DNA from 3 places in the Comamonas trifloxystrobinivorans genome. Region 3 is predicted to be linked to each of the others. Evidence: predicted binding sites of a transcription regulator. Region 3 holds the regulator's gene; each other region holds the start of a gene.
What was found. The regulator sigma-54, encoded in region 3, starts transcription at its own class of promoters, with help from an activator protein. The targets are predictions, from matches to a motif close to TGGCANGNAANCTGCTTT.
Positions count from the first base shown of each region.

Region 1: the regulator sigma-54 is predicted to act here: its motif matches at 1,599-1,616, upstream of exaC (acetaldehyde dehydrogenase ExaC).
Region 2: the regulator sigma-54 is predicted to act here: its motif matches at 2,176-2,193, upstream of ACFIQF_RS05095 (ammonium transporter).

Region 1 is NZ_JBHZGV010000006.1:282,225-287,179, forward strand. It holds gene exaC (acetaldehyde dehydrogenase ExaC) at 1-1,513, opposite strand, end outside; gene ACFIQF_RS09165 (sigma-54-dependent Fis family transcriptional regulator) at 1,830-3,812, shown strand; gene ACFIQF_RS09170 (hypothetical protein) at 3,800-4,390, opposite strand; gene ACFIQF_RS09175 (creatininase family protein) at 4,508-4,955, shown strand, end outside.
Region 2 is NZ_JBHZGV010000004.1:51,223-56,177, forward strand. It holds gene ACFIQF_RS05085 (MFS transporter) at 1-289, opposite strand, end outside; gene ACFIQF_RS05090 (hypothetical protein) at 522-821, opposite strand; gene ACFIQF_RS05095 (ammonium transporter) at 897-2,129, opposite strand; gene ACFIQF_RS05100 (MFS transporter) at 2,347-3,561, shown strand; gene ACFIQF_RS05105 (FAD-binding oxidoreductase) at 3,575-4,955, opposite strand, start outside.
Region 3 is NZ_JBHZGV010000030.1:24-4,978, reverse strand. It holds gene ACFIQF_RS23820 (SPOR domain-containing protein) at 1-544, shown strand, start outside; gene ACFIQF_RS23815 (thiol:disulfide interchange protein DsbA/DsbL) at 602-1,246, shown strand; gene lptA (lipopolysaccharide transport periplasmic protein LptA) at 1,358-2,017, shown strand; gene lptB (LPS export ABC transporter ATP-binding protein) at 2,041-2,817, shown strand; gene ACFIQF_RS23800 (RNA polymerase factor sigma-54) at 2,920-4,548, shown strand; partial or broken gene ACFIQF_RS23795 (hypothetical protein) at 4,680-4,955, shown strand, end outside.

The sequences.
Region 1 (4,955 bases), on a different contig from region 3:
AGCCCAGCTTGTTCTCCGAGTAGCTCACCAGCAGGTTCTTGGTTTGCTGGTAGTGGTCGAGCATCATCTTGTGGTTCTCACGGCCGATGCCCGATTCCTTGTAGCCGCCAAAGGCCGCGTGGGCTGGGTAGTGGTGGTAGCAGTTGGTCCACACGCGGCCTGCCTTGATGGCGCGGCCCATGCGGTAGGCGACGTTGCCGTTGCGGCTCCACACGCCGGCGCCCAGGCCGTAGAGCGTGTCGTTGGCCAGCTCCAGCGCTTCTTCCTCGGTTTTGAAGGTGGTCACAGCCAGGACCGGGCCGAAGATTTCTTCCTGGAAGATTCGCATTTTGTTGTGGCCCTTGAACACGGTGGGCTGCACGTAGTAGCCGCCATCCAGATCTCCGCCGAGCTTGGCTTGCGCGCCGCCAATCAGCACTTCGGCGCCTTCTTGCTTGCCCAGATCGAGGTAGCTGGTGATCTTGACCAACTGCTCCTTGCTGGCCTGCGCGCCCATCATCGAGTCGGTGTCCAGCGGGTTGCCGTGCTTGATGGCGGCAATGCGCTTGAGCACTTTTTCCATGAACTTTTCGTAGATCGATTCATGGATCAGTGCGCGGCTCGGGCAGGTGCAGACCTCGCCCTGGTTGAAGGCGAACAGCACCAGGCCTTCGATGGCCTTGTCCAGGTAGGCGTCGTCCTTGTCCATCACATCGGCAAAGAAGATGTTGGGCGACTTGCCGCCCAGCTCCAGCGTGGCGGGAATCAGGTTGTTGGCCGCAGCCTGGGCGATGACGCGGCCGGTGCTGGTAGAGCCGGTGAAGGCGATCTTCTGGATGCGCTTGCTGCTGGCCAGCGGCATGCCGGCTTCGCGGCCAAAACCGTTGACGACGTTGAGCACGCCCGCCGGCAGCAGGTCTTCGATCAGTTCCACCAGGATCAGCAGGCTGATGGGTGTGGATTCGGCGGGTTTGAGCACCACGGCGTTGCCGGCAGCGATGGCGGGCGCCAGCTTCCAGGCGGCCATCAGAATGGGGAAGTTCCAGGGAATGATCTGGCCGACCACGCCAAGCGGCTCATGGTAGTGGTAGGCCACGGTGGTGTGGTCGATTTCGCTGATACCGCCTTCTTGCGTGCGCAGTGCGCTGGCAAAGTAGCGGAAGTGGTCGGCCGACAACGGAATATCGGCGTTCAGCGTTTCGCGGATGGCTTTGCCGTTGTCCACGGTTTCCGCGTAGGCCAGCAGCTCGGTGTTGGCGTCGATGCGGTCGGCAATCTGCAGCAGCACATTGGCGCGCTCGGTAGCCGATTTTTTGCCCCAGGCATCGGCCGCGGCGTGGGCGGCATCCAGCGCCAGTTCAATGTCTTCGGCGGTAGAGCGGGCGGCTTGCGTGTAGACCTTGCCGTTGATGGGCGAGATCACGTCAAAGTACTGGCCCTTGACCGGGGCGGTCCACTTGCCGCCAATGTAGTTGTTGTATTGCTTCTTGTAGCTGATCTTGGCGCCGGATTGGCCGGGGAAAGCGTATTGCATGGCTGTGTCTCCTGTCGATGGAATGGTGAATGTGGCCTGATTCGCGCTTGCTCTTGCTGGCAAAGTGCGGCGAGTCACAGTTCACCTATCAAGATGCGTGCCAGCAAATTTTCAGGCTTAACTGCTTGATTTGTATGACAGGTGCTCTGGCCTGCGGACGACGGTGGAACAAGTGCTGACACTGTCACTGTTCCAATCTGGAACACTTGGACAGCTATGTGGACATGGCCTCTTGGCAGGCCGTTGGCTTTTTCTATACTGGTACCCACATGTTCGGACCAGAGCCTGCGCAGACGGGCCCAACCAGGAGACAGGCATGGACCCTCAGATCACCTCGCAGGTGCTGCGCCAGGCGCGTGTGCATTTGCTGGCGCATGGCGAGTGCCCGCCGGGCGCCGTACAAGAGCGCATTGCCAGCTCATGGCAACGTAGCCTGCGGGCGGGCGTGCAACCGGTGGGCCGGGCGCAGGCGCAAGACCCGCTCACCAGCAGCGAGATGCGGCAGGTGCTCTCGCGCAGCGAAGACCTGCTGGCCATTGCCCGGCCGGTGATGGACTATGTGTTCGAGCAGATCCAGGACAGCCACAGCATGGTCGTTCTGGCCAACCCGCAATCGACCCTGCTTCACACGCTGGGCGATGCGCCGTTTTTGAGCAAGGCTGAGCGCGTAGCTTTGCGCAGCGGGGCGATCTGGACCGAAGAGGCGCGTGGCACCAACGCCATTGGCACAGCTTTGGTAGAGGCCAAGCCGCTGCGCGTGGAAGGTGCGGAACACTTTTTGGAGGCCAATGGCTTTTTGACTTGCGCGGCATCGCCCATCTTCAGTGCGCAAGGTCAGTTGCTGGGCGTGCTCGATATCTCTGGCGACCAACGCCAATCACAGCCGCACACCTTGGGGCTGGCGACCACGGCAGCGCGCATGATCGAAAATCGCTGGATGCTCTCGCGCCACCAGCGCGACTGGCGTCTGCACTTTCACACGCAAGCCGAAGGTGTGGGCACAGCGGCCGAAGGTATTCTGGCGCTGGCGCCCGATGGCACGCTGCTGGGCGGCAACCGAGCCGCGATGCAGGCGCTGAAAATCGCAGCGGCTGATTGGGGCAGCTTGCAGTGGCAAGACATCAGTCCCATGCCGCTGAACCAGTGGCTGGCGCAGGGGCGCTTTCCTGGAGACGCGGTGCAGGCGCTGCCCTTGCACAGCGGCCGGGCCGTGTTTGCGCGCTTGGTGCTCACCGACAAAGAGCTGCAGGCGCGCAGCCTGAGAGCGCCATCCACAGCGGTCCATCCGGCTTCAGTACCAAGCGTGGGACGTGTGGATGCTTTGGCGCAATTGGATACGGGTGACGAGCGCTGGCGCACTGCCGCCGAGCGTGCACGGCGCGTGCTGGACAAAGGCATTGCCTTGCTGGTGCAGGGCGAATCGGGCGTCGGCAAAGAGCTGTTTGCCCGCGCCTTGCACGAGAGCAGCGAGCGCCGCGCACGGGCCTTTGTGGCCATCAACTGTGCGGCGATTCCCGAGCACCTGATCGAGGCCGAACTGTTTGGCTATGAATCGGGCGCTTTCACCGGCGCGCGGCGCGAAGGCCAGATCGGCCGCCTGCGCGAAGCCCAAGGCGGCACGCTGCTGCTGGACGAGATTGGTGACATGCCGTTGGCGTTGCAAACCCGCTTGCTGCGCGTGCTGCAAGAGCGCTCAATCACGCCGTTGGGCGGCGGTAAGGCGCAGCCGCTGGATTTCCAGCTTATCTGCGCCACCCACCACAACCTGCGCGAGGCGGTAGCGCAAGGGCGTTTCCGCTCTGATCTGTTCTACCGCATTAACGGGCTGGCCGTGCAACTGCCGGCGCTGCGCGAACGCAGCGACCGTGAGGCGATTACCCACAAGCTGCTGGCGCAGTTCAACCCAGGCGCGGCGGTGCGCCTGCACACCGATTTGGCCGTGGCCATGGCGCATTACCCCTGGCCGGGCAATTTGCGCGAATACGCCAATGCGCTTCAAACCGCATCGGCTCTGTTGCAAGCGGGCGAAGACACGATCGGCTGGGCGCACCTGTCCGACGATTTGGCGCAAGAGTTGCTGCGCTACCGCGAAGGCGCGCCTCAAGCAGTGACGTATGCCGAGCCTGAGGCAGCGGCCAGCTTGCCTGCTACCAATTTGAAGAGCCTCTCGCACACCGCCATTGCGCAAAGCTTGCAGCAATGCCGCGGCAATGTCTCGCAAGCGGCCAAGCAATTGGGCATCAGCCGCCAAACCTTGTACCGGCGTTTGAAAGAGGCGCAGGCCACTCAGTCGCTGTAAACATGCGTGGGCCGCAGCCTGTCGCCCAGATGGGGCGCCAGCCAGCGGGCATACGCCTCGATGGTGGCCAGAGGCAGGCCCTTGCCCAGCTCCAGCCGCTGCGGCTTGCCACGGGCATTGAGCACATCAACCAGCAGCATATTGCTGGAGCCGGAGTGGACCGGCAACACAGACTGAATGGCGCTGAAAGGCCTGCTGCAGGTTTGCGGCGAAAACCAGGCGCGACGCTCCACGGTCTCCAGCATCTGTGTATCGCTGTCAAAGCAAAAGGCCTCGACATCGCGGAAAAGCAGCATCCATGGCAACAGCGTGGAAGACAAGCCCACCGACAGCAGTGCGCCACCCAGCCACAGTTCCGGATCCAGCCAGCCCGCGGCAATTGCCAACCAGTCTTCTCCTCGCAGCAATACCGCCACTGACACCAAGGCAAACGCAATCAAGCCGCAGGCGAGCAGGCATGCGGCAAAGTAGAGCGACAAGCCGCCAACGAGCCGGAGAGCATCGATGGCTCGCAGTGCGGGATCGGTAGAGCGCCACTGCAGGCGGGTGTTGGGTGCGTTTGTCGGTTCACGCTGCATTCGCGCAGCATAGCGGATGCGCGTTGCCTCTTGCAGGGCGACAAGCGGTAAGATCGTCTACCCATTTCCTGTTTGCAAGCATCGGGCGCGCCAAGCGCGGATGCGAGGTTTTGACACATGCCTGATTCTTCTTCTGCCGCGCTGCACTGGTCATCCCGCCACTGGTCCCACATCAGCACGCGCGAGTTTGCTGAGGCGCAGGCCAGTGGCTTGGCCGCGCGGACGGTGGCTGTCTTGCCTGTCGGTGCAGTCGAGCAGCACGGCCCGCATTTGCCCGTGTCAGTGGATGCCACTTTGCTGCAAGGCATTGTCGATGCCGCCTTGCCGCAATTGCCCGCTGATGTGCCAGTACTGTTGCTTCCCGCGCAAAACGTCGGCCTGAGCACCGAGCACCTGAACTTTCCCGGCACCCTGAGCTTGCCGCCCAAGCTCATCATCGATCTGTGGACCGCCATGGGCAACGCTGTGGCGCGTGCCGGCATTCAAAAACTGCTGATGTTCAACACCCACGGCGGGCAGGTGGCGGTGATGGACATCGTCGCGCGCGAGCTGCGCATCGCACACG
Region 2 (4,955 bases), on a different contig from region 3:
GCAGCGCAAACTGCTGCCAGTACGCGGCTGCCGCGCACATGGCTGCCGACACCAGCGCCACCAGCAAGCCCAGCTGGAACGAGCCTTGCCGCCCCAGACGCCGCTGGCTGCGCGCTACCAGCGGGGTGGAGAGCGCGCCGCCCACCACATAACCCATCACCGGCAAGGTGGCCATCCACGGCGCAGGCGCCAGGTGCAGGCCCACCAGGCCGTTGATGGCAATGAACACCACGTTATTGGTCAGAAACAGGCCTTGGCACAGCGCCAGCCAGGCGATAGAAGGATTCATGCGGCCGATTGTGACAGCAGCCGCTCGCTGCGCCCTGGCCCGCGCGAGAGCAGATGCGCAAGCAGCCTTATGCTTTTTGCTATCGATACTGGAGCGCAAAAGCTACAGCGCAACCGCATTCAAACAGGCCAGTGCGTTCAATCCGACAGATTCCACTGCGCTCGTGCCACGCCCGCCGCTTGGCAAGGCGCTGTCCCTCGCACGACATGGCGCAGCCGCTTGCTACAGCCCGCTAGCGCAGCCCGCCCACATAGCGCCGGGCCGATTGCACCAGGCTCACCGGGCGCGGCGCGGGCTCGGTCACCACTGCCGCAGCCGGGCTGGCGGCTTTGAGCCCGGCGCCAAAGCGCTCGGCCAGGCGCGCCAGCTCAGCGTCGTCGTTCTCTTTGGCGTGCTGCAATGCGTAATCCACCATGGCCTGGGCGTAGCCGGTGTCGCTGGCCATCCATTCGGTATCGGTCACGCGGCCGGTCTTGCGCCGCAGCGCCACATGCAAATGCGCGGCCAGGGCCAAACGCTCACTGTCGTACATACAAGCTCCTCGGTGGCAGAACCTGATGAACGCTGCGGCAGCCGGGCACGCAGCGCCGGGGAAGGGGCGGCAGGCTCAGTTCTGCCGCTCCAGATGAAAGCTGACATCGAGCCCGTCGACCTCCTGCTGGGCATCGACCCGCAGCGGCAGCAGCAGGCGGATCAGCGCCAGCAGCAGCGCCGTCATCGCGCCGCTGTACACCATGACAGCCACTACCGCGATCAGCTGGTTGATCACCGTGGTGTCTTGCCCGCTGATGCTGCGCTCGGCGAACAAGGCCGTCAGCACCGAACCGACAATGCCGCCCACGCCGTGCACACCAAAGACGTCGAGCGAATCGTCCACACCCAACTGGCGTTTGAGCCAGGTAGCGCCCCAAAAGCAAGCCACACCAGCGATCAGGCCAATCGCCACGGCGCCGCTCACCTGCACAAAACCGGCGGCCGGCGTAATGGCCACCAGGCCACCAATCACGCCCGACAACACACCCAGCAACGTAGGCGCGCCGCGCACCAGCCATTCCACGAACATCCATGACAAGCCTGCCGCCGCAGCGGCCACCATGGTCACCAGCATGGCGAGCGCGGCGCGGCCGTCGGCCGCCAAGGCCGAGCCGGCGTTGAAGCCAAACCAGCCAATCAGCAGCAAGGCGGTGCCAATGGCCGTCCAGCCCAGGCTGTGCGGCTCAAAAGCCTGGCGGCCATAACCTTGGCGCCGCCCCAGCATGGCCGCGCACACCAAGGCAGCCACGCCAGCGTTGACGTGCACCACCGCGCCACCGGCAAAGTCCAGCGCGCCCAGCTTGTTGAGCCAGCCATCGGCCTCCCACACCCAGTGCGCGACCGGTGCGTACACCAGCACGCTCCACAGGGCCGCAAACAGCAGCAGCGCGGCAAAGCGCATGCGCTCCACCACCGCGCCCACAATCAAACAAGTGGTGATCACTGCAAACGCCATCTGGAACAGCGCATACACCGCCTCGGGCACATGCGGCGCCAAGTGGCTCACCGAAACGGTGCCCGCTGCACCATCCAGACGCATGGCCGCAAAACCGGCGCGCGCCAGGCCGCCCAGCCAGCTGGAGCCCTGGCTGAAGGCCAGCGAATAGCCCAAGGCAAACCAGGTGAGCGTCACCACGCAAGCCACGGCAAACACCGACGCAAGCGTGTTGACCACGTTCTTGCGGCGCACCAGCCCGGCATAGAACAAGGCCACGCCGGGCAGCGTCATCAACAACACCAGAACCGTAGACACCAGCAGCCATGCTGTATCCGCCTTGTCGATGGCCGACATCTGCACCATTTGCATGCAATCCCCTTGCTTCGCCGTTGTAGAACTTGTTTTGTTTCAAAACGTAGCAGGTTCTGTGCCAGTGCCACAGGCTGCGCAAAGCCGCACCGGGCAACGGGCCTGCAGCGGCATTGCAAGCGCTTTGTGCGACCAATCGCTATGCTCAGAGACTGGCAGCCGCTTTCCGCACATGGGCCAAGCGCGCTGCCCGCCTTTTTTGCCTGCCAGATTTCTCATGACGACTTCCCCCCGCCCCACCGCCCTGTCCACCTCCACCCTGGTGCTCATGGCCGTGGCTTGCGGCCTGTGCGCCGGGGCCAACTACTTCAACCAGCCGCTGCTGCATTCGATGGCGCAGCATTTGCGCATCAGCGATGCCCAGGCGGCCAGCACCGTCACCATGGCCCAGGTGTCGTACGGGCTGGGACTGCTGCTGTTGGTGCCGCTGGGCGACATGCTGGAGCGCCGCCGCCTGGTTGTTGTCCTGATGCTGCTGGCCGCCTGCGGCATGTTGCTGTCGGGCCTGAGCGGCACGGCCAACAGCTTTGGCTTGCTGGCCGCAGGCACCTTGATGGCCGGCGTGTTCTCGGTCGCCGCCCAGGTGCTGGTGCCGATGGCCGCCACTTTTGCCGCGCCCGGCACCAGTGGGCGTGCTGTCGGTTTGGTGATGAGCGGCTTGCTGGTCGGCATTCTGGCTTCGCGCAGCGTGGCCGGCATTCTGTCGGGTCTGGGCGGCTGGAGCACGGTGTACTGGGTGGGTGCGATCTGCACGGCGCTGATGGCCTTGCTGCTGGCCCGCGCCCTGCCCAAAGCGCCGCCCGCAGCGCACGTGGGCTATGGCGAGATCATGCAATCGCTCGCCCAGCTGCTGCGCCAGTACCCACGCCTGCGCAGCCGCGCCCTGATTGGCGGCACCGGCTTTGCCACGGTAAGCGTGCTGTTCTCCAGCATGGCGCTGCTGTTGGCCGGGCCGGGTTTTGGCTATTCGGATGTGGTGATCGGCCTGATCGGCATCGCCGGCATTGCCGGTGCGCTGATGGCCAATGTCGCCGGGCGCCTGGCCGACAAAGGGCTGGAGCAGTCCACAACCCTGGCCGGTGCCGCGCTCATGCTGCTGGGCTGGCTTTGCCTGTGGCTGGGCGGCAGCAACATCTGGTGGTTTGTGCTGGGCCTGCTGGTGGTGGATGCCGCACTGCAAGCGCTGCACATCAGCAACCAGAACGTGGTCTACGCGCTGGCACCGCAGGCGCGTTCGCGCATCAACGCGGTGTACATGACCACGTATTTTCTGGGCGCTGCCATTGGCTCGGCGCTCGGCTCCTGGGCCTGGCTGCACCATGGCTGGGGCGGCACCAGCCTGACGGGCGCCGCGCTCGGCCTGCTCTGCCTGGCCGTGGTGCTGTGGGACCGCAAGTTGCTGGCCGCGCAAGGCCAGGCGCGCAGCGCCTAGGCGCCACGCGGCATCAGAAAACCTTGCCAGGGTTCATCAGGTTCAGCGGGTCCAGCGCGGCCTTGATGGCGCGCATCGCTGCCAACTCTTGCGGCGTGCGGCTGAAAGGCAGGTACGGCTTTTTGTGCAGGCCGATGCCGTGCTCGGCCGAGACGCTGCCATGGAACTGCTGCACCAGGCCGTAGAGCACGGCTTCGAGCTGCTCGTCTTCTCCGTTGATGGTTTTGCTGTCGGTGGTGACGTGCAAGTTGCCGTCGCCCACATGGCCGAAAAACAGGCTGTGGTGGCCGGGCCAGCGCGCATCAAAAGCAGCGCGGCAAGCAGCGGCAAAGCGGCCAATGTCGACTTGCGGCAGGCTCACATCAAAGTTCACCGGCGGGTGCATGTGGGCCGTCATCTCGGCCGGGGCTTCGCGCAGCTTCCACAGGCTCTTGGCCTGTTCGCTCGATTGGGCGATCACCGCATCCACCACCTCGCCCACTTCCATGGCCTCGCCCAGCGCGGCTTCCACGGCTTCACGCAGCTCGGCTTCGTCTTTGCCATCCACATCGATCAGCGCCAGCAGCGGGTGCTGCTCGGCAAAAGCCGGCTGCAGTTTTTGCCACTGCATCGAGGTTTGCACAAAGTCGTTCCACATCAGCTCGAACGCGGCCACGCTGTTGCCAAAGCGGCTTTGCATGCGTGCCAGCACGGCCAGGGCGTTGTCAAAATCAGGCATTGCCACCAGGCAAGTGGCCTTGGCTTGGGGGGCGGGGCGCAGGCGCAGCAGTACGCGGGTGATGACGCCCAAGGTGCCTTCCGCGCCAATGAAGAATTGCTTCAGGTCGTAGCCCGTGTTGTTCTTGAGCATGGGGCGCAGCATGGGCAGCACCGTGCCATCGGCCAGTACCACTTCCAGGCCCAGCACCTGCTCGCGCATCATGCCGTTTTGCAGCACGCCGTTGCCACCCGCATTGGTGGAGACATTGCCGCCAATCTGGCAGCTGCCGCGCGCGCCCAGGTCGACACCAAACACGCGGCCAGCGGCCACCGCCGCTTCTTGCACGGTTTGCAAGGTGACGCCGGCTTGCACCGTCATCAAACCGGTGCGGGCATTTACCTCTTCAATCGCGTTCATGCGCTCCATCGACAGTGCCACGCAGCCTTGCACGGGCACAGCCGCGCCAGCCAAACCCGTCAAACCGCCTTGCGGCACCACGGGAATGCGGTGCGCGTGGCAGACGCGCAGCAAGGCGCTGACCTCGTCGGTGCTGCGCGGGCGCACCAGCGCCAGCGGCTGCACGGGCGGCATGCCGCTCCAGTCGGTCCAGTACTTCTCGGGGATGTCGCCGCGCACAAAGCCTTGCGCGCCCAGGGCTTGTTCAAGATCGGTCCAGAAAGCGGCGCTGGGCGCA
Region 3 (4,955 bases):
GCTGTACGGCAAGAACCCGGCCGCTCGCCCCAACACGCCTGCAGCGCCTGCTGCGCAAGGCGTGGTGGTGCCCGATCCGCCCAAGTCTGTGAGCGAAAACACCACGCCGCCTGCCGACACCAAGCCGCCCAAGCCTGAGGTGGTGTTGCCCGACAACGGCAAAACCACCGCTGGCGACAAGCCGGCAGACAAAACCGGCGACAAGTCTGCCGACAAGACCCAGGTGGCCAAGCTCGACCCCAAGGCGGGCCAGGGCGCTGATCCGCTGGGCGATCTGGCCAAGTCGCGCGGTGCCGATGGCAGCGACGGCTTCCAGTACTTTGTGCAGGCTGGCGCTTTCCGCACCCAGTCTGACGGCGATGCGCAACGCGCCAAGCTGGCCATGATGGGCTGGGAAGCCCGCGTGACCGAGCGCGAAGTCAATGGCCGTACCGTCTACCGTGTGCGCGTGGGCCCGTTCAACAAGCGTGACGACGCCGACGGCCTCAAGGGCAAGCTCGATGGCGCCGGCGTCGACGCCCAGATCGTGCGCGTCCAGCGTTGAACTTTTGTGGCTCACCCCCACTCCTACACCGCATCCCGCTACTGGAGAGAAAAGAACATGAAACGTCGTGAGTTTTCCGCCACCGCCGTCTCGGCCGTGGCCGCTACTGCCATCAGCCTGCCCCTGGCCACCGGCGCACATGCCCAGGCCAAGTTCACCGAAGGCAAGGAATACGTCAAGCTGAGCAAGCCGGTGAACCCCGATGCGCCCGCCGGCAAGGTCGATGTGATCGAATTCTTCTGGTACAGCTGCCCGCACTGCAACCAGTTCGAGCCGCAGTTCGAAGCCTGGGCCAAGTCGGCACCGAAGAACCTGCAGATCCGCCGCGTGCCCGTGGCCTTCAACAACAGCTTCATCCCCCAGCAAAAGATCTACTACACGCTGGAAACCATGGGCCTGATCCCTGATGTGCATGTCAAGGTATTCCGCGCCATCCACGTGGAGCGCCAGCGCCTGAACAAGGACGAGGAGATCTTCGCCTGGATGGAAAAGAACGGCGTGGACATCAAGAAGTTCAAGGACATCTACAACTCCTTCTCGGTCACCAACCAGGTGCGCAAGGCCACCCAGCTGCAAGAATCGTACGGCGTTGAAGGCGTGCCCGCCATGGGCGTGGCTGGCAAGTACTACACCGACGGCACGCGCGCCGGCTCGATGACCAATGTGTTGCAAGTGGTGGAGTTCCTCGCCGCCAAAGGCTGATAGCGCTGCTGCCAGGCACCAACCAAGCCCGCAAACTGCGGGCTTTTTCATGCCTGTGGCGGCCGGTGGTTCCAGCCTCGTTACAATGGGTCAGAGCAAGATTCATGCCTTATGAAAAAACCCAGTCTTTTTTCCTCCCTGTTGCTGGCTGCTGCACTGGCTGTGCCGCTGCTGGCGCATGCCGAGCGCGCCGACCGCACCAAGCCGATGAACATCGAGGCGGACAACGGCACGCACGATGAGCTCAAGCAAACCAGTGTCTTCACCGGCAATGTGGTGGTGACCAAGGGCACCATCATCATCCGCGGCGGCAAGCTCACGGTCAGCCAGGACCGCGATGGCTTCCAGCACGGGGTGGTGACGGCCGATGGCGGCAAACTGGCCTTCTTCCGGCAAAAGCGCGACACCGCACCGGGCGCTCCGGCAGAATTCATCGAAGGTGAAGGCGAAGTCATCACTTACAACGGCCGCGACGACACGGTGCACTTCGAGCGCCGTGGCGAGCTGCGCCGCTACCGCGAAACCACGCTGACCGACCAGGTCAGCGGTTCGGTCATCGTCTACAACAACCTGAGCGACACCTTCACCGTCAACGGCCAGAAGAGCACGCAGGCGGCGGCCACCAAGCCTGGCGCGCCCAAGCAAGACCGCGTGCGCGTAGTCCTCACGCCCAAGGCAGACGACAAGGCCGAAGCCGCCAAGCCCAAGGCTGCGGCGGACGACAAGGAAAAACTGCGTCCCAGCACGCAGCTGAACGGCGGAGCCCAGTGATCGTGGCCGAGGCATCTTCAACCATCTCGGTCAACGCGCGCGCCGCTGGCAGCGACCACCGCAGCCAGCTCGAAGTGCTGCACCTCGAAAAATCCTACGGCAGCCGCAAGGTGGTCAAGGACGTCTCGCTGTCGGTGCGCAAAGGTGAAGTGGTGGGCCTGCTCGGCCCCAATGGCGCGGGCAAAACCACCTCGTTCTACATGATCGTGGGCCTGGTGCGCAGCGACGGCGGTGACATCCGCATCGACGGCCAATCGGTCGCCAACATGCCGATTCATAAGCGCTCGCAGCTGGGCCTGTCGTACCTGCCGCAAGAGGCATCGATTTTTCGCAAGCTCAGCGTGCAAGACAATGTGCGCGCTGTGCTGGAGCTGCAAAAAGACGCCAATGGCCGCGCTTTGTCGAGCAGCGAAGTAGAGCGCCAACTGACCGCGTTGCTGCAAGAGCTGCGGGTCGACCACCTGCGTGAATCGCCAGCGCTGGCGCTCTCGGGTGGCGAGCGCCGCCGGGTAGAAATTGCCCGTGCACTGGCCACGCAGCCCCGATTCATTTTGCTGGACGAGCCGTTTGCGGGTATCGACCCGATCGCGGTGATCGAGATCCAGCGCATCGTCGCCTTCCTCAAGGAACGCGGCATTGGCGTGCTGATAACTGACCACAACGTGCGCGAAACCCTGGGCATTTGCGACCACGCCTGCATCATCAGCGATGGCAAGGTGCTGGCCGCGGGGACGCCGCAAGAGATTGTGGAAAACGCCGACGTTAGGAGGGTGTACCTGGGTGAGCATTTCCGCATGTGAGACACGAACCAGCCGCTGGCGCAGCGCTGGGCGCGCTGTGCTTGGGGAGGCTGTGGCCTCGCATAAAGCGTGTACCCACATCAGTGACCGGAGGGCGCAGCCATGATGCCATCGCTCTCGCTGCGGGTTTCGCAGAACCTCACGCTCACGCCGCAGCTGCAGCAGTCGATCCGCTTGCTGCAACTGTCCACCCAGGAGCTGCAGCAGGAAGTCGAGCAGATGCTCGACGAAAACCCTTTTCTCGAACGCGATGCCGAAGACGCTGCAGCCGAGCCCGGTGCCGAAGCCGATGCAACCGCTGCACCAGCAACTGACGCACCGGCTGGCACTGCCGATAGCGCCGCCGAAGCCTCGGTTGGCAGCGCAGAGCGAACCAGCCACGAAAACGATTTTGAAGGCGACACCGCTGCTGGCGAAAGCCTGGATTTTGCCGCCGGCAAGGAAACCGGCGCCGATGCCGAAGCCGCTACGGGCGACTCAGCCTCCGACTGGGAAGAATGGGGCGGCGACCTGCCCGCCCGCAGCAGCCACGGCGACGACGAAGAAGAAACACCCGCTTCTGACCGCAGCTCCGAGCACGTCAGCCTGCAAGACGTGCTGCACCGCCAGGCGCTATCGCTGCGCTTGTGCGAAGAAGACCGCGCCGCGCTCTACCTGCTGATCGAATCGCTGAACGACGACGGCTACCTGGAAGACTCGCTCGCCGAGCTGGCCCAAGGCTTTGGCGATGCCTCTGATGCCGAGGCCTTTGACACCCTGTTGCACCACCTCACCGTGGCTTTGCGCTTGCTGCAAAGCCTGGAGCCGGTAGGCGTGGGCGCGCGCAACCTGGCCGAATGCCTGACGCTGCAAATCAAGGCGCAGCAGCGCTTGCTGGATGAAGAGGGCTCGCCCGACCCGGAAGGCGACGCCCAGGCGCTGGAAACCGCCTTGCTGGTGTGTCAGGAATCACTGGACCTGCTGGCGCGGCGCGATGTGCGCAAACTGATGCAGTTGACCGGCTGCAACGAGCCCTCGGTGCGCCAGGCGCTGGGCATCATCGCGCGGCTGGAACCCCGGCCGGGCCGCCCCTTCGCCAATGTGGACCGCAACGCCATCATCCCCGACATCATCGTCCGCCCCAGCAATGAGCGGGGCTTGCCGGTGCCGGGTTTCAGCGTGCAACTCAACCCCGAGGTGATGCCGCGCCTGCGCGTGCAAGAGGTTTACGCCAACGCCTTGCGCGGCCACAAAGGCAGCGAAGGCCACGGCGCGCTGCAGCAGCGCTTGCAAGAGGCGCGCTGGTTCATCAAAAACATCCAGCAGCGCTTTGACACCATCTTGCGTGTATCGCAGGCGATTGTGGAGCGACAACGCAACTTCTTCGTGCACGGCGAGCTGGCCATGCGTCCCATGGTGCTGCGCGAAATTGCCGACGAGCTGGGCCTGCACGAATCGACCATCAGCCGCGTCACCACCGCCAAATACATGGCCACGCCGCAAGGCACGGTGGAGCTCAAGTACTTCTTTGGCTCGGGCCTGGGCACGGAAACCGGCGGCAGCGCATCGAGCACGGCGGTCAAGGCGCTGATCAAGCAGCTGCTCGACGAAGAGAACCCGAAGAAGCCGCTGTCCGATGCGAAGATCGCCGATCTGCTGCAAGAGCAAGGCATTGAGTGTGCTCGCCGCACGGTGGCCAAATACCGCGAGGCGATGCGGATTCCGCCGGCTAGTTTGCGCAAATCGCTGTAGCGCGGCTTGCTGTTTTTGGCGGGCTGTTTTCTAACTGGCGTTTTGCTGCTTTGTTTGCTGCAGCTGGCCGGGACTCGCCCCGGCAGGCGACCTTCTTTCTTGCTGCACGGCAAGAAAGAAGGCAAAGAAACGTGCCCTACATCCATCGACCCCGAAAGCTTCGCGTAGCGAATCTTTCGGGGCAACCTGCGGCCACAACAAACACCGGCGTGCGGCAAAACTCATTTCGCGCTAAAGCGCTCCATTCAAACAGCTGCCGCAAGTCAGTTCACGAAGTTTGGCTGCTCTACGGCAGCCAAACCGCCGGTGTTTGCTGCGTCCGCAGGCGCTGGCTGAAAGGGGGGAACATCCTGAACAGCCAACAGCCAACAGCCAACAGCCAACAGCCAACAGCCAACAGCCAACAG